Regions from separate parts of the Streptomyces sp. NPDC058457 genome, predicted to be linked through region 3. Evidence: riboswitches for the same ligand, from Rfam matches in the RefSeq annotation. Region 3 holds a riboswitch; each other region holds the start of a gene.
The links. Region 3 has a riboswitch for cyclic di-AMP ahead of ACFWPS_RS37765 (M23 family metallopeptidase). Riboswitches for the same ligand answer to the same signal wherever they lie in the genome.
Positions count from the first base shown of each region.

Region 1: it holds a riboswitch for cyclic di-AMP, as region 3 does, so the genes downstream of both, ACFWPS_RS38395 (transglycosylase family protein) here and ACFWPS_RS37765 (M23 family metallopeptidase) in region 3, are expected to answer to the same signal.
Region 2: it holds a riboswitch for cyclic di-AMP, as region 3 does, so the genes downstream of both, ACFWPS_RS08460 (peptidoglycan DD-metalloendopeptidase family protein) here and ACFWPS_RS37765 (M23 family metallopeptidase) in region 3, are expected to answer to the same signal.

Region 1 covers NZ_JBHXLU010000069.1:17,972-23,910, reverse strand. Annotated here, with positions in the region: gene ACFWPS_RS38405 (cytochrome P450) at 1-143, shown strand, start outside; gene ACFWPS_RS38400 (transglycosylase family protein) at 351-1,334, shown strand; cyclic di-AMP (ydaO/yuaA leader) riboswitch at 1,544-1,718, shown strand; gene ACFWPS_RS38395 (transglycosylase family protein) at 1,723-2,403, shown strand; gene eno (phosphopyruvate hydratase) at 2,782-4,068, shown strand; gene ACFWPS_RS38385 (septum formation initiator family protein) at 4,178-4,654, shown strand; gene ACFWPS_RS38380 (DUF501 domain-containing protein) at 4,725-5,243, shown strand; gene ACFWPS_RS38375 (exopolyphosphatase) at 5,644-5,939, shown strand, end outside.
Region 2 covers NZ_JBHXLU010000007.1:105,527-111,465, reverse strand. Annotated here, with positions in the region: gene ACFWPS_RS08460 (peptidoglycan DD-metalloendopeptidase family protein) at 120-1,043, opposite strand; cyclic di-AMP (ydaO/yuaA leader) riboswitch at 1,048-1,208, opposite strand; gene ACFWPS_RS08455 (alpha-galactosidase) at 1,514-3,598, opposite strand; gene ACFWPS_RS08450 (tyrosine-protein phosphatase) at 3,804-4,601, shown strand; gene ACFWPS_RS08445 (DUF6126 family protein) at 4,605-4,727, opposite strand; gene ACFWPS_RS08440 (helix-turn-helix domain-containing protein) at 4,724-5,347, opposite strand; gene ACFWPS_RS08435 (aspartate aminotransferase family protein) at 5,407-5,939, opposite strand, start outside.
Region 3 covers NZ_JBHXLU010000067.1:21,234-27,172, reverse strand. Annotated here, with positions in the region: gene ACFWPS_RS37785 (nuclear transport factor 2 family protein) at 123-1,064, shown strand; gene ACFWPS_RS37780 (MBL fold metallo-hydrolase) at 1,158-1,952, shown strand; tRNA gene ACFWPS_RS37775 (tRNA-Met) at 2,035-2,108, shown strand; gene ACFWPS_RS37770 (PP2C family protein-serine/threonine phosphatase) at 2,337-3,455, shown strand; cyclic di-AMP (ydaO/yuaA leader) riboswitch at 3,753-3,913, shown strand; gene ACFWPS_RS37765 (M23 family metallopeptidase) at 3,921-4,964, shown strand; gene ACFWPS_RS37760 (aldo/keto reductase) at 5,169-5,939, shown strand, end outside.

The sequences.
Region 1 (5,939 bases), on a different contig from region 3:
GCCAGACCGCCCTCGCCACCCTCCTCACCCGCCTACCTGACCTGCGACTCGCGGCGGACGAAGGGGAGTTGCGGTGGCGCGGCGGGCTCATCATGCGCGGACTGCGCACGCTGCCCGTGGAGTTCACGCCCGCAGGTCGCTGAGCTCTTGCCGAAGCCCTGGAGTCCCTTGTCGAGCCCTTACCGGCCCGTACGGGCAAAACGTGACTAGCGTTCAAGTCTGTGATCTTCACGTGATCTGCGCGGCATTAACTTGTGACAAGTGATCGTCTGCCGATACGTTCACCCATCAGTGCGGCGCCCTGCGGGACCCGCCGCGCCGGTCACCGCTGTCGCTCGAAAGGTTTCCGCATGCTCTCCGGGAACGGTCGTCACCGTCGCCCCCGTCAGGCTCCGGCTCTTCTCGTCGCGGCCGGCGTGACCGGCTCCGCCATCGCCATCCCGCTCCTCGGTGCGGTGAGCGCCCACGCGGCCGACGGCTCCACCTGGGACCAGGTGGCCGAGTGCGAGAGCGGCGGCTCCTGGAGCGCCGACAACGGCACCGGCTACTACGGCGGCCTGCAGATGTCCCTGGACGACTGGAGCAAGTACGGGGGCCTGGACTACGCCGGTACGCCCGACCAGGCGAGCCGTTCGCAGCAGATAGCGGTCGCCGAGAAGATACTCGCCGACCAGGGCACCAAGCCCTGGCGGACCTGTGCGCTGCTCGCCGGGCTCTCGTCCGACGACGCCTCGGTGAACGTCGACACGGGACTCGACGACTCGGGTGATTCATCCGGTTCCTCCGACTCGTCGGACTCGTCCTCCGGGCTGTCGGATTCGTCTTCTTCCTCCTCCTCCGATTCCGGCTCCTCCTCGGGCGCCGCGGACTCCGGGGGTGACTCCGCCACTCCCTCCCCGAGTGCGAGCGGTGACTCCAAGACGGACACTCCCAGCAAATCCACCAAGACGGACAAGTCGGAATCTTCTGGCTCGGGTACCTCGAAGGCGAGTGGGAATCCCGTTGTCCCCGAGACCGACGACTCGGACAATTCGGGGCAGGCTGAAGGCTCTTGGAGTCTGGTCGACACGGGGGCCGTCAGCAGCGCCGGCAAGCATCGGGGCGGCTCGGCGGACGAAAGCGTGACAAACGGTCAGAGTGCCACCTCCTCCGGCCGCCACGCCTCCCATGACAGCGGCACCTACACCGTCCGCGCCGGCGACACCCTCGCCTCCATCGCCGACTCCCTTGACCTCGACGGCGGATGGCGTGCGCTCTATGCCGCGAACGAGGCGGCCATCGGTGCCGACCCCAACGACATCAGCGCCGGTCAGACCCTGAAACTCGGTAGCTAAACGGACGAAAGGTGGCGGGAGTTGGCGTCCCCTGGCCGCCCTGATTAGAAGTTAAATGTCCGGTTTGGTGAAAGTGTGGGATGAGTCTCAGAAGCCCTGATCATCTTTGAAATTCACCTGATGCCCTGTTTACGGTCAAGGCCGCTCGTCACCACGAGCCCCGGCCGTCGCAACGCCGAGTCCTGCCAGCGGCCGTCCGGGAACAGTCGACGCGTCAAGCGCCGTAGGCAGGAGCGGGGGACCCAAGGTAAGTGCCGGGACCGGTAGTCGAGACTGCCGATCCGGCTCGGGGTGAAGCCGCGCACCGACACACGGGTGTGCGGCCGGGCAACTCAACCGGCCCGAACCCGACAGCTCACCTCGCAGGCGTCGGTGAGGGGATCGATCCATGCTGTTTTCCGGCAAGGGCAAGCACCGTCGTCCGTCCAAGGCCGTCCGCGCCATCGCTGTCGCCGGTGTCACCGGCATCGCCGTCGCTGCCCCGCTGATGGCGGCCGGCAGCGCTTCCGCCGCCACCGCCTCCGAGTGGGACGCCGTCGCCCAGTGCGAGTCCGGCGGCAACTGGGCCATCAACACCGGCAACGGCTACTACGGCGGTCTGCAGTTCTCCGCCTCCACCTGGGCCGCGTACGGCGGCACGCAGTACGCCGCGCAGGCCAACCAGGCCACCAAGGCGCAGCAGATCCAGATCGCCGAGAAGGTGCTCGCCGCACAGGGCAAGGGTGCCTGGCCGGTCTGCGGCACGGGCCTGTCCAGCGCCGCCTACACCGGCAGCAGCGCCGGCTCCTCGTCGAGCAGCAGCGCCGGCACGACCACCCGGTCGACCGACACGCAGGCCGCCTCCCGCTCCGCCGAGCGTCCGGCCGCGACCAAGACCGTCACCACCCCGGCCGGCAAGAAGGTCAAGAAGGGCGACGGCGAGTACAAGGTCGTCAAGGGTGACACCCTCAGCTCGATCGCCGAGAAGCACAAGGTCAAGGGTGGCTGGCCGGCGCTGTTCAAGCTGAACAAGGACATCGTCGCCGACGCCGACTTCATCTACCCGGGTCAGCAGCTGCACCTGAAGTAGCAGGACGCGGGGCGGCCGCCGTAAGCACTGGAGGCGCCCAGCTGAACCACAGCGCCCACACAGCCGTGGTCCCCATAGTGGAGACCACGTGAGGGCCACCCCCGTCCCCACGGGCCCCCGCCTCGGTGCGTTTTCCCCCGTACGCACCGGGGCGGGGTTTCTCTTTGCCGTCACCTTCTTGGCCCGCTCTTCTCCCGTTCTTCATCGGGACCCCCTTTGTTCCGCACGTGAACAATGAGTACCGTCTGTGTGTCCACGGGTCGGTCGGTCGTGCCGGCCGACGGCCCTGGGACGGTTAGGCTCTAGTCGCAAGGCTGAGCAAGGGCCGGCAAGGCCCGCGTGCGCCCCGCACAACCAGCGTCACATCCCAAGAAGGAGATGCTCGTGCCGTCCATCGACGTCGTCGTAGCCCGGGAAATCCTGGACTCCCGAGGCAACCCCACGGTCGAGGTCGAGGTCGGCCTCGACGACGGCAGCACGGGTCGTGCCGCCGTTCCGTCCGGCGCCTCCACCGGTGCCTTCGAGGCCATCGAGCTCCGTGACGGTGACCCCAACCGCTACCTGGGCAAGGGTGTCGAGAAGGCCGTCCTCGCCGTCATCGAGCAGATCGGCCCGGAGCTGGTCGGCTACGACGCCACCGAGCAGCGCCTGATCGACCAGGCCATGTTCGACCTGGACGCCACCGACAACAAGGGCTCGCTCGGCGCCAACGCCATCCTCGGCGTCTCCCTCGCCGTCGCGCACGCCGCTTCCGAGGCGTCCGACCTCCCGCTGTTCCGCTACCTCGGTGGCCCGAACGCGCACCTGCTCCCCGTCCCGATGATGAACATCCTCAACGGCGGCTCGCACGCGGACTCCAACGTCGACATCCAGGAGTTCATGATCGCCCCGATCGGCGCGGAGTCCTTCTCCGAGGCGCTGCGCTGGGGTGCCGAGGTCTACCACACCCTCAAGAAGGTCCTGAAGTCGAAGGGCCTGGCCACCGGTCTCGGCGACGAGGGCGGCTTCGCGCCGAACCTGGAGTCCAACCGCGCCGCGCTCGACCTCATCCTGGAGGCGATCAAGCAGGCCGGTTACGTCCCCGGCGAGCAGATCGCCCTTGCGCTCGACGTCGCCGCGTCCGAGTTCTACAAGGACGGCAAGTACGAGTTCGAGGGCAAGTCCCGCTCGGCCGCCGAGATGACCGAGTACTACGAGGAGCTCGTCGCCGCGTACCCGCTGGTCTCCATCGAGGACCCGCTGTTCGAGGACGACTGGGCCGGCTGGAAGGTCCTCACCGACAAGCTGGGCGACAAGGTCCAGATCGTCGGCGACGACCTCTTCGTCACCAACCCGGAGCGCCTCGCCCGCGGCATCGAGGAGGGCACCGCCAACGCCCTGCTGGTGAAGGTGAACCAGATCGGTTCCCTGACCGAGACCCTGGACGCCGTCGAGCTCGCCCAGCGCAACGGCTTCAAGTGCATGATGTCGCACCGCTCCGGCGAGACCGAGGACGTCACCATCGCCGACCTCGCCGTCGCCACCAACTGCGGCCAGATCAAGACCGGCGCCCCGGCCCGCTCCGAGCGCGTCGCCAAGTACAACCAGCTGCTGCGCATCGAGGAGATCCTCGACGACGCGGCGGTGTACGCGGGCCGCAGCGCCTTCCCGCGCTTCAAGGGCTGAGCCTCACAGGGTTAAGGCTTAGCCAGTCGTACGTACGTCCCCGTACCCGGTCCCGTACCGTGTCCGGGGACGTACGCACGTACCAGGGTTGACCCAGGGAGGCGGGGACATGGCCGTGAAGGACCGGGACCGGTTCTCCACCGCGACCAGGCTCAAGCTGCTCGGCGAGCAGACCGCGGCCCGGGTCTACCGCTCCCAGACCAGGCGCCAGGCCCGCCGCTCCCGGCTCACCGGCCGTGCGGCGCTGCTCGCGATCGTGCTCTGCACGATGATCGTCGCGCTCGCCTATCCGATGCGGCAGTACGTCTCCCAGCGCGCCGAGATCTCCGAGCTCGAACGCCAGCAGCAGCAGGCCCGGCAGCGGGTCGAGCAGCTGCGGAACCTCAAGGCGCGGTGGCAGGACGACACGTACGCCGAGCAGCAGATCCGGCAGCGGCTGCACTATGTGATGCCGGGGGAGACCGGGTACGTCGTGATCGCCCCCGGTACCGCCAAGCAGGCGCACGCCTACCTCGGGGCGGCCGACCGGCCCTGGTACGCGAACGTCTGGGACGGCGTCGACAAGTCCGACGCGTCCGACCAGTGAGCAGCAGAGCAGCGGCGCAGTAACGCCGCAGAGCAGCAGAGCAGCAGAGCAGCAGAGCAGAAAGACAGGCATGGAAACGGCTCCTCCCTCCACTCCGCGTACCGAGCCGACCGACGCGGACGTCGAGGCCTTCAAGCAGCAGCTCGGGCGGCCGCCGCGCGGACTGCGGGCGATCGCGCACCGGTGCCCGTGCGGGCAGCCGGATGTCGTGGAGACCGCACCGCGGCTGCCGGACGGGACGCCGTTCCCGACGCTGTACTACCTGACGTGCCCGAAGGCCGCGTCCGCGATCGGCACCCTTGAGGCCAACGGCGTGATGAAGGAGATGACGGCGCGGCTGGAGAGCGATCCGGAGCTGGCGGCGGCGTACCGGGCCGCGCACGAGGACTACATCCGGCGCCGGGACGAGATCGAGGAGCTGACGGGCTTTCCGAGCGCCGGGGGGATGCCGGACCGGGTGAAGTGCCTGCACGTGCTGGTGGCCCACTCGCTGGCCGCCGGACCCGGCGTGAACCCGCTCGGCGACGAGGCGATCGCCATGCTGCCGGAGTGGTGGGCCAAGGGCGCCTGCGTAGTCACCGGCGACTGACGACCCTCCAGGGGGCTCCGCCCCCTGGCCCCCCAAGACCTTCGCCCACCCACCACCCGACTCGGTCGATTGAATAGGTGCCGACTCGACTCGGTAGTCAGGGCAGGTGCCGATCCGGCTCGGCCGTTGGAGCAGGTGCCGATCTGGCTCGGTTGATTGAATAGGTGCCGACCTGGCTCGGTCGATGGGGCAGGTGTCGCTCCGGCTCGGTCGATGGAGCAGGTGTCGACCCGGCTCGGTCGATTGAATAGGTGCCGGCCTGGTTCGGTCGTTGGAGCAGGGTGCCTACCTGACCCGGCCCGGTCGGTTGCATGGTTGCCGGCAGGGCTCGGTCGATTCGCCGGTTGTCGGCGCGGCTCGGTCGGCCGAGCCGCCACGAACAGACAAGGAACCCACCGCCATGACCCGCGTCGCCGCCATCGATTGCGGTACCAACTCCATTCGGCTGCTCGTCGCCGATGCCGACCCGGAGACGGGGGAGCTCGTCGATCTGGACCGGCGGATGGTGATCGTGCGGCTCGGGCAGGGGGTCGACCGGACCGGGCGGCTCGCGCCGGAGGCGCTGGCACGGACCTTCGCGGCCTGCCGGGAGTACGCGGCGGTCATCAAGGAGTACGGCGCGGACCGGCTGCGGTTCGTGGCCACCTCCGCGTCCCGCGACGCCGAGAACCGGGACGACTTCGTGCGCGGCGTGCT
Region 2 (5,939 bases), on a different contig from region 3:
AGCCTGGAATAAGGCTCCGATCAGGGGCGTTGACGTGTCGATCGTCCAACGCCGAATGCCGGGCCCGGTGATCCGGGCCCGGCATTCGACGTGCGTGTCGGACCGGTGCGGGTGCCGGGTCAGCCGACGGCGAGGCCCTTCCAGCGGAGGTAGGCGACCGGGTCCACGTCCGAGCCGTAGTCGGGGGTGGTACGGATCTCGAAGTGGAGGTGCGGGCCGGTGACGTTGCCGGTGGCGCCGGAGAGGCCGATCTGCTGACCCGCCGTCACGGTCTGGCCGACCGAGACGGAGAGGGCGGAGAGGTGGCCGTACTGCGCGTAGTAGCCGTCGGCGAGCCGGATGACGACCTGGTTGCCGTAGGCGCCGCCCCAGCCCGCCGTGACGACCGTGCCCGCGCCGACGGCCTTCACCGGGGTGCCGGTCGGGACGACGAAGTCGACGCCCGTGTGGTAGCCGCTGGACCACATGCTGCCGGCGACGTGGTAGCCGGTGCCGACGGTGGCACCGGTGACCGGCAGGGTGAATCCGGACGCGGTCGTCGCCGAGCCGTCCGAGCCGTCCGAGGAGGAGGCCGATGACGAGGTGGACGACTGCGGGTTCGACGGTGCCTCGTAACGGGAGCCGGAGTCCGCGGTGTCCGTCGTCGCGGCGTGACGGCCGCCGAGCGTGAGCCTGAGGCCGGGGTGGATCAGCGAGGGGTTGTCGCCGACGGCCTCCCGGTTCTCGGCGTAGAGCCGGTGCCAGCCGCCGCGGACGTGGTGCTCGCGGGCGATCTTCGAGAGGTAGTCGCCGGGCACCACGGTGTAGACGCGGTGCGCGGAATGCGCGGCGGAATTCTTCGCGGCCGTCTCCTTCACCGCGGTCTTCTCGGCCGCCGGAAGCGACTGCATGGCCTTTTCGGAAACGGACTGCGAGGTGGCCGCGTGGGCGCCGGTGGCCCCCATGAGCGGCAGAGCCAGCGCGGCGCCACCGGTTCCGGCGACGGCCATCGAGCGGGTGAAACGCTGGGGCTTGGGGCGGCGGTGCTTACCCTTCGCGGGCATGGCGCATTCCTCTCCGACGCCTGCGAGGTGAGCTGTCGGGTTCGGGCTGGAGCTGCCCGGCCACGCTCCGTCACGCGGCTACACCCCTAGCCGTCCCGGGAACCGGAACAGGCGGTCATACCTGGTGGGTCCCCCGCTCCTGCCGGGCACGGGTGAGTGTGTGGGGACTCCGGCCGGCGGCAGGATTCGGCGTTCCGTCCGGAAGTGTGGCGAACGTAAGCGAGTAAGACGCACCCGGACAAGCGGCCGGTTCCGCCTGTCCGGTTTTCACTTGATCCGTTACCGGAAATCCCGGTCACCCTCCGTGAATTCCTGTCTATTCAGTTTTCCAACCTTCTCGCAAAGCACCGGAATTACGTGAGCATGACGCGCGACGGACGGTCACGAATATGACGCTCCTCACGCACGTCACGCCACGTCACCTCATTCCAGAGCGAGTTGTAATGAAGGCGCCAATTCGGGCAGATGCGTCAGATCCGGCGGAGTCGGATGACCGACGCATCCAGGTCACCCTTCAGTCCGGTGTGCAGCCCGTGGTGCAACAGGACGGCACCCCGATACACTTCGCCCGTTTCGCGGCATTCGTACGACGCCGCGGGGTCGAGGCCCTGCAGCCGCAGCGCCGGCGCCGGCTCGCCGTAGCTCTGGGCCTGCAGCCAGGCGAGGACGACGGTCTCGCCGCCGAGCGTGTACTGCACCGCGCTGAGCCCGCCGGTGGGCGGCCGCAGCCGGAACTGGTCGCCGCGCTGCACCAGGGGCCGGATCTCCTTGTAGAGCTCCACCCAGCGGCCGGCCTCGGCGAGCTCCTCCTCGGTCCACTGCGAGAGGTCGCCGCCGACCCCGAGCGCCCCGGCCATCGAGCTGATGAAGCGGAAACGCAGACTGCTGACCCGGCCGTTGAGCTGGTGGTTCGGACTGTCGGTGACCCAGGCGGACATCACCCGGGCGGGGTGGATCTGGCTGAAGCCGTGCTGGATGGCGAGCCGGTCCAGCGGGTCGGTGTTGTCGGAGGTCCACACCTCGTCGGTGCGGCTCATGATGCCGAGGTCGATCCGCCCGCCACCGCCGGAGCAGGACTCGATGGCGACGTTCGGGTGGGCCGCGCGGATCCGGTCGAGAAGGGCGTACAGCCCGCGGACGTGGTCGACCCACAGGCGCTGCGGGTAGGGCTCGCCGGGCCAGCCCGCGTCGGTGAAGCAGCGGTTGAAGTCCCACTTGACGTAGTCGATCGGGGCGCTCGACAGCAGGGTGTCGAGCTGCTCCCAGAGGTACTCCTGGACGTCCTCGCGGGCCAGGTTGAGGACGAGCTGGTTGCGCAGTTCCGTCCGCTTTCGTCCCTCCTGGTACTGCACCCAGTCGGGGTGGGCGCGGTACAGGTCGCTGTCCGCGTTCACCATCTCGGGCTCGACCCAGATGCCGAACTGCATGCCGAGGGCGTGCACGTAGTCGGCGAGGGGCTTGAGGCCCTTGGGGAAGCGGTCCGGGTTGGGCGTCCAGTCGCCGAGGCCGGCGCGGTCACTGGTGCGGGCGCCGAACCAGCCGTCGTCGACCACGAACAGCTCCACGCCGATCGCCGCGGCCCGCCGGGCGAGGGTGGCCTGCTGCTCCTCGGAGATGTCGAAGGTGGTGGCCTCCCAGGAGTTGAACAGCACGGGCCGGTCCCGGTCGGCGTCCGGGATGATGTACGCCCGCTGGTAGGCGTGCCAGGCACGGCTCGCCCCGCCGAAGCCGCCGTCGGTCCACAGGCCCGCGAAGACCGGGCTGGTGTACGACTCGCCCTCGGCCAGCATCAGCAGGCCGGAGTCGTCGTAGCCGGCGCCGCCGGTGATCTGCACGCGCGCGTCCGGGAGTTGGGCGACGGCGATCCGCCAGGAGCCGGACCAGCCGAGCGCACAGCCCCAGACCTCGCCGCGCTCCTCGGTGGCGTCGGTGTCGAGGGCGACCCAGGGCAGGTGCTGGTGGCCGGTGTGGCCGCGGCGGCTGCCGATGACCTTCTCGCCGTAGGTGAGGGGGCCGCTGGTGAGGCGGGACTCGGCGGCCCAGCGGCCGTGCAGCTGGGAGAGCCGCCAGCCCTCGCGGTCGGGGAGCGTCCAGGCGGCGGGGTCGGCGCGGAGCAGCTCCACGCGCGCGTGCCCCTCGTTGCCGACGGTCACCCGGCGCTCCACGACGTCGCCGCGCATCCGGTAGTGCAGGGTGATGAGGATCGCGTCGTCCCGGAAGCGCAGCCGCAGCTCGTCGCCGTCCGCGCCGGTCTCCGTCTCGTAGGCCTCGAAGGCCCACTCGGTGCCGCGCCGCTCCTCGGTGCGCACGGACAGGGCGGGGCGGACGAACCGGGGCCCGCCCTCGACGGGGTACTCCTCCCGGCCGTCGAGCGGGGACTCGAAGGGCCAGTAGCCGGGCAGCGCCCGGGTGCTGAGCTCCTCGGCGTCCGCAAGCTGGATTCTGGCGCCCCAGTGCAGGTGGAGCAGTTCGTCGGCCTCCGTGAGATGCAGCGCATAGCTGCTGCCGGGGCCCGACAGGAGCCAGGTACGACCGTTTTCGGCGATGTCCACCATCGAGAAACCTCAAACCTCACACAGCTGCCAACAGATCCGCTCAAGCACCAACATCATCAAGGGCTGTGGGCCCCGGAATCAAGGGCCACGGGCCCTGGAGACGATGCCTGTGGACAACTCATTGCCCGTGGAAACCGATGTCGTATGGTCGGTCCAGTGCCCGTCGACGAGCAGCGCCGACGGGGCCGACCGGGAGGAGCCCCCCGTGACGCAGCAGGTCCCGTCCACCGAGCCCGAGCTGGCCGGGGTGCGTAACTTCCGTGACGTGGGCGGCCTGCCGACCGTGGACGGGCGGCGGGTGCGGCCGGGCGTGCTGTTCCGCAGCGGGCACCTGGCGCACGCGACCGAGCAGGACGCGGAGTTCCTCGCCTCGCTCGGCCTGCACACGATCTTCGACTTCCGCAACGCGGCCGACCAGAAGCTGGAGGGCCCGGACGTCGAGCTGCCCGGCACGCGGAACGTGAACCTGCCGCTGACCGACCCGGCGCACGGCGCCGAGTTCTGGACGATGGTCCGCGAGGGTGACATCGAGCAGCTGCGGGGGCTCCTGGGGGACGGCAAGGCCGCGGCCCGGATGGTCAACTCCTACCGCACGATCGTCAAGGAGCGCACCGACGAGCACTCCCGCGTGCTGCACTCGATCGCCGAGGACAGCGTCCCGGCGCTGATGCACTGCGCGGCCGGCAAGGACCGGGCGGGCATCTCCATAGCCGTGACGCTGCTCGCGGTGGGCGTGGAGCGGGACGCGATCCTCTCCGACTACCTGGAGTCCAACGCCAAGCACCGCCGTTACAAGGTGCGGCGCAGCGGAAGCGGGGAGAGCGTGTACAGCCCCGAGGTGATGGAGCTGCTGAGCCCGCTCTTCGACGCCCGCGCGGAGTACCTCGCGGCGGCCTTCGAGAGCATCGACGAGACGTGGGGCGACGTCGACACCTACCTGGAGCAGGGTCTGAAGGTGGCCCCGGAGACCCGGGAGCGGCTGCGCGAACGCCTGCTCGACTGAGGCTCAGCCCTTCGCGCCGAGGGAGAACAGCAGGAAGAGGAACGCCGCCAGGACGTGCCCGAGGGCGATGTAGATGATCAGCCGGACCCACAGGGCCCGGGGGAACTTCTCCTCCATGTCGGTCATGGCAGCTCTCCGGTGATCGGGCCCAGGCACAGCGCGGCCGTGGGACTCTGCAGCAGGGTGTGGACGAACAGGAGCTCGACCCCGTCCGGGTCCTCGGCGGCCAGGCGGTGCGGGGTCAGCGAGTCGAAGTGCGCGCTGTCGCCGGGCGCGAGCACATGGGTGGTGTCACCCAGACGCAGCCGGAGCCGGCCGCGCAGGACGTACAGCCACTCCTCGCCGGGATGCACCCGCACGATGTCGCCCTGGGAGCCGTACGGCACCCGGACGCGCAGCGCCTGCATCCCGCGGCCGGAGGCCCCGGTTTGCCAGTACGTCCAGCCGCCGGCGTGGGTCGGTTCCATGTCGCCGGCGCGCACGATCGCGTCCCGGTCGGCGACGGTCTCGCCCAGCAGCTCCGAGACCGTCGTACCGTAGACACGCGCGAGCGTGAGCAGCATCGGCAGCGAAGGCTGCCGCTGCCCGGTCTCCAGCCGGGAGAGATGGGCGGGCGACAGCCCCGCGTCCCGGGCCGCGGCCTCCAGGGTGACACCGGCGCGGCGACGCAGGGAGCGCAGCTGCGGGGCGACGGCGGGCAGGTCGCCCACCGGCCCGCCCGTATGCTCTTTCTCGGAGGAGCTCATGCCTCCATTCAGCCGCAGTTTTGCCCCTACGGCAATTTTCTTGCCTCAGAGACAAAAAGCTAGCGGTTGGCCACCGCCTGCTTGATCAGTGTCCTGCCGAAGTCCCACATCAGGCCGCCTCCGCTGTGGGCGTCGTCCATGACGTCCGTGAAGGCGTCCACGAAGCGGTCCACGTCCGTCTCGTCGACGATCAGCGGCGGGATGAGCTTGATCACCTCCAGGTGGTCGCCGGAGACCTGGGTGAGGATCCGGTGCCGTTGCAGCAGCGGTACGACGACCATCTGGGCGAACAGGCCCTTGCGGGCGGCCTGGAGCATGGTCCAGCGGCTGCGCAGCTTCAGCGAGCTGGGCCGGCCGAACTCGATGCCGATCATCAGGCCCCGGCCGCGCACGTCGGCGAGCAGTTCGTACTTGTCGGTCAGCGCGGCGAGCCGGGACCTGAGCTGCTCCCCCACGGCCCGGGAACTGGCGACGATCTGGTCGTTCTCCATGACCGAGAGGACGGCGAGCCCGGCCGCCATGGCCTGGGCGTTGGCGCCGAAGCTCGCCGAGTGGACCAGGACGCGGTCCATGGACGAGTAGACCTTCTTGA
Region 3 (5,939 bases):
GGCGATCCTGTCCCCGTGAGTACCACCCTTCACAGGGCGACGACGGATCCGTCCCGCGCTCCTAGTGTCGGCCTGGCCGACCTGCCCTTGGGCCGGCGGTTGTTCCGAGTCAGGAGAGTGCGATGAACAGACACCTTGCGATACGGATCGGCGCGGCCGTGGCCGCCGTCGCGGCCGCGACGGCACTGGCGACCGGTCCCGCGACGGCCGTGTCCCGGCCCGCCGGACACCCGGGGACGGGCGCTGCCGCCGGCTCGGTGTCCGCCCGCGAGACCGCGGCCGACAAGGCGCTGGTCACGTACGTGTACAAGCAGCTGTTCACCTACTACGACACGTCCGTGATCGACAAGTACGTCTCTCCCGACTACGTCCAGCACAACCCCACCGTGGCCAACGGGCCCGAGGCGCTGCGCCAGCTGGTGGAGAACCTGAAGGCGACGGCCACTCCCGGCAGCGGGTCGGTCACCACGCACGTGATCGCACAGGGCGACCTCGTCCTGCTCCAGACGCACGCGGGCACGTCCGACACCTTCAGCGGCGTCGGGCTCGTCGACGTGTTCCGGGTGGAGAACCACAAGATCGTGGAGCACTGGGACACCATCCAGCCGGTCCCCGCCACCACGGCCAACGGCCACGACATGTTCTCCACGCTCACCTCGCCGCAGACCGACGCCGCCGGCCCGGCCTCGCACACCGCAGCGAGCGAGCGCCTCGTACGCGCCTACGTCCAGCAGCTGGACGGCCGGAAGGATCTCGGCGCGGTCGACCGCTACGTCTCGCCGAAGCTGGTCCAGCACGACCCGGCGCTCGCCGACGGCGCTGCCGCAACCAAGCAGGCCTACGCGAACCTCTTCGCCGCGCATCCGCGGTACCAGGCCACCGTCGCCAAGGTCGTCGCCGAGGGCGACCTGGTCGCGGTCCACCTCCACGACCAGAACAGCCCCTCCGACCTGGGCACGTCGGTGTACGAGATCTTCCGGGTGCGAGGCGGGAAGATCGTCGAGCACTGGGCGGTCACCCAGGCCGTCCCGGCCACCTCGGCCAACGGCAACAGCATGTTCTGAGCAGGACCTCCCGGGGGCCGGTACCGCGACCGTCCACGGTCAGGTCCCGGCCCCCTCCCCCTCCCCCCTCGCCTCGTACGAGAGCAGAACGTCATGAGTCAGTCCCGCCCTCGATCCGCCCGGCCCGGCGCCGGCCCGGAGGCCGCTCCGGGCGTTGTCCGGCTGGGGGACCCCCTCGTCAACTTCTACCTGGTGGATCACCCCGACGGGCTCACCCTCGTCGACGCCGGCCTGCCCGGACAGCGGCGGCGGCTCCTCGACCACCTGGCCGCCGCCGGCCGGAGCCCGGCCGACATCCGGGCCGTCCTGATCACCCACGCGCACCCCGATCACATCGGTCTCGCGGCGGAGCTCCAGCGGGCCGGCGCGGAGGTGTGGGTCCACGAGGACGACCGGGCCATGCTCACGGACGGACCGCGCAAGGCCATGCGGCACGCCAGGTCCGAACGCTCCCCGCTGCCGTACCTCGCCCGCCGTCCCGCCGCGCTCGCCACCATGGTGTCCATGGCCCGCCAGGGCGCCTTCACCGCGGCGGCGCCCGCCCGGGCACGCACGTTCGGCGACGGCGCGCGGCTGGACGACGTGCCCGGGCGGCCGCTGGCGGTCGCGCTGCCCGGCCACACCCCCGGCAGCACCGGCTTCCACTTCCCCGACCAGGGCCTGTTCTTCACCGGCGACGCCCTGGTCACCCAGGAGGCCTTCACCGGGCACACCGGCCCCTGCCTGGTCTGCCGCGCCTTCACCCATGACTCGGCCGCCGCCCTCGCGTCCCTGGACGCCATCGCCGGGCTGTCCCAGGAGACCGTCCTGCTGCCGGGGCACGGCCGGCCGTTCGACGGCGGCCCCCGGGAGGCGGTCGCCCGGGCCCGGCGCTTCGGCGTCCGCTGACCCCGTCGAAGGCTCCGCCGCCCCCGTGCGTCTCAACCCGTGTGACTTCCCCTCTTCGGATGGCGTATGCTGGTGTCACCGACGCGGGGTGGAGCAGCTCGGTAGCTCGCTGGGCTCATAACCCAGAGGTCGCAGGTTCAAATCCTGTCCCCGCTACTGAAACTCAGGGCCGGAATCCAATCGAGGATTCCGGCCCTGAGTCATACCCAGGCACGTGTTCCTCATCACACACGTCCAAACTCATCCGCCCGGCCCACACCATTCGCCCCACCCGCTCGCAGCGGCAAACCTGGACGGACAGGCATCGAAGACATCGGACGCGTCGAACACGTCAAGCGCGTCGAACACGTCGAGCGCACCGGAGACGTCGCACACGTCGGACACATGGGACATCAGGGGGGTCGTGTGGCGAGCCGTGCAGAGGCGGAGCAGCACGGCCAGGCATCCGCCCCCACCCTCGCCCGCTACCTGCCCGCGCTGCTGATCGGCGCGGGCGTCTGCTACGACGTCCTCACCCCCCAGCCCTTCACCGCGGTCCCCTTCTTCACGGCGGCCCCGCTGATCGCCGCGCCCCTGTCCTCCCTGCGCACCACCGTCCTCACGGGTCTGGCCGCGCTCCTCGCCACCTACGCCGTGCACGCGCGGTTCGCCGTCCTCCCGGATGCCGACGCCGTGACCGAAGTCGTCACCGTGGTCACCGTCGCCGTCCTCGCCGCCGGCATCAACCGGATCGTCCGCATCGGCGACCAGCGCCTCGCCTCCGCCCGAGAGGTCGCCGAGGCCGCCCAGCGGGCCGTCCTGCCCGAGCCCGCCGAGCGGATCGGCGGCTTCGAGATCGCCGCCCGCTACGAGGCGGCCCAGGAGGGCACCTTCATCGGCGGTGACCTGTACGCCGTCCAGGACACGCCGTACGGCGTGCGGCTGGTCGTCGGCGACGTGCGCGGCAAGGGCATGGGCGCGGTCGCCGCCGTCGCCGTGGTGATCGGCGCGTTCCGGGAGGCCGCCGAGCAGGAGGCCACGCTGGAGGCGGTGGCCGCGCGGCTGGAGCGGGCGCTGGCGCGTGAGGGCGTCCGGCGTGGCGGCATCGACGCCCACGAGGGGTTCACCACCGCCGTACTCGCCGAACTCCCGCACGGCGACGGCACGCTCCGGGTCGTCAACCGCGGTCATCCGCCGCCCCTGCTGCTGCACGGCGACGGCGAGGTGTGCCCGGTGCGGGCGCCGGAGTCCGCGCTGCCGCTCGGGATGGGCGAGCTGGGGGCGTGGCCCGACCGGGCGGCCGAGCACGTGTTCCCGAGCGGGGCCACGCTGCTGCTGCACACCGACGGCCTCTCCGAGGCCCGGGACGCGCACGGCCGGTTCTACGACCCCGAGCGACGGCTGTCCGGTCGTACCGTCACCGCCCCCGGCGCGCTGCTGGCCCGGCTCGCGGCCGAGGTGCGCCGGCACACTGGTGGCGGCATGACGGACGACATGGCGCTGCTCGCGGTGCGGCGGCCCTGAGCGCCTGCTCTGTGCGTCGGCCGTGTGCGTCGGCCGTGTGCGCCTGCCCAGTGCTGTGTCACACATCGTGTTCGGACGGCCGCCCTCCGCATCACAACTGAGTCACCATCAAAACCTGTGTGACTCCTGAGCTGAGCAGCGAGCACTGCCAACTCGACCGTTTTTGACCGATCGTGGCAGGTAAGTCCAAGCTTTGAAAGCTTAATGATCAAGACGAACGGCTTGGAATCTCATAGCTGGGTCTATTAACGTTCGATAACGCAGCGCGGTCGTCCCAGCCGTCACCCGCGACGGCTCCGTGCGCACGCGCCGAATCCCGCAAGGGAACCGGGGAACCACCACCTTGGGGTGAATCGCACGGCTACCGCCGGGTAGGAAACGGCCGGTATACGCGCGTAGGAGACCTTCCCGCTCCGAACCCGTCAGCTAACCCGGTAGGCGACGGAAGGAAAGGAGTACGCCCGCGTGGCGTCCAACCGGCCTGCTCCGACAGCCCCGTTCGTGCCCAGCCAGCGTCAACCCGACACCTTCGGCTACGGCAGCTACCGCACCGACGAGGGCCCCTGGGAGGAGTGGAACCCCACCGAGGAGTCCCTGGCCTCGGAGCGCGGCCGGCACCGGGTCGCCAAGCAGCGCGGCGGCGGGCTCGCCCGCAGCTCCACGGTTCTCGGCGTCGGCGTGATCGCCGCCGTCGGCGCGGGCGGCATGGCCAGCGCCAACACCGGCAAGCCGCCGGTCTCCATCTCCCTGCCCGACCTGCCGTCCTCCGTCGGCTCCCTGCTCGGCGAGGGCACCGGCCACCAGGCCACCCAGACCGCGCTCAGCAGCGTCACCACGACGACCGCCACCGACGGGGACTCCTCCGCGTCCTCCTCCGACGCCGGTGAGGCGCTGCGCAGCCGGATCATCGCCCAGGCCGCGCAGCAGCAGAACCAGCTCGACACCAAGGCCAGTGCCAAGGCGGTCGCCGCCGCCGACAAGGCGGTCGCCGACGCCGAGGCCAAGGCGGAGAAGGCGGCCGCCGCCAAGGCCGCCGACGCCAAGGAGAAGGCCGAGGCCTCCGCGAAGCAGAAGGCCGAGCAGGCCCGGCTCGCCGAGCTGGCCAAGCAGTACACGCTGCCCGTCGTCTCGTACACGATCACCGGTACCTTCGGCCAGGCCGGCTCCATGTGGTCCTCCGGCTACCACACCGGCCTCGACTTCGCCGCGCCCACCGGCACGCTGATCAAGGCCGTGCACAGTGGCACGGTCACCGAGGCGGGCTGGGCCGGCTCCTACGGCTACCGCACGATCATCACCCTCGACGACGGCACCGAGCTGTGGTTCTGCCACCAGTCCTCGATCGGCGTGAAGGTCGGCCAGAAGGTCTCCACGGGCGACGTCATCGGCCGCGTGGGCGCCACCGGCAACGTCACCGGCCCGCACCTCCACCTGGAGGTCCACCCGAACGGCCAGGCCACCGCCATCGACCCGATGACCTGGCTGCGCGGCAAGGGCCTCAACCCCTGACCCGGACCCCACCGGCCGGTCCCCGGCGGCCCTGACGGCAACCCCCCGGCGTCAGGGCCTTCGGCGTGCCGCGCCCAGGGGAGGCGGTGAGCCTCGGGCGGGCGGTGAGCCTCGTGCAGGCGGTGAGCCTCGTACCGTGCGCCTTTACAAGAACTTCGTGTTGCGCCGAGATGGGGCGCCCGGTGACGCGTGTTGAAGTGAGGCATGAGTGCTTCTTCCGCTTCCCCCGCCCTCCGTAAGCTCGGCGCCTCCGACCTGGAGGTCTTCCCGCTCGCCCTCGGCGGCAACGTCTTCGGCTGGACCGCCGACGAGGCCGCCTCCTTCGCCGTCCTGGACGCCTACGCCGCCGCGGGCGGCAACTTCGTCGACACCGCCGACTCGTACACGGCGTGGATCGAGGGCAACAAGGGCGGCGAGTCCGAGACGATCATCGGCAAGTGGGTCAAGGCGCGCGGCAACCGCGACGACGTCGTCATCGCGACGAAGGTCAGCCAGCACCCCGAGTACCTCGGCCTGTCCGCCGCCAACATCAAGGCCGCCGCCGACGCGTCCCTGCGCCGCCTCGGCACCGACCGCATCGACCTCTACTACACGCACTTCGACAAGCCCGAGGTCCCGGTCGAGGAGATCATCGGCGCGCTGGACGAGCTGGTGCGGGCCGGCAAGGTCCGGCACATCGCCGCGTCGAACATCACGCCGGAGCGGCTGCAGGAGTCCCTGGACTTCTCCGACCGCGAGGGCCTCGCCCGGTACGTCGCCCTCCAGCCCCACTACAACCTGGTCTCCCGCGACACCTACGAGGGCCCCCTCCAGGACCTGGCCTCCCGCACCGGCCTCGCGGCCGTCCCCTACTTCGCCCTGGCCGCCGGCTTCCTCACCGGCAAGTACCGCCCCGGTACGACGGTCGACAGCGCGCGAGCGGGCCGGGCCGCCCAGTACCTGGAGTCGGACCGCGGCCAGAAGGTCCTCACCGCC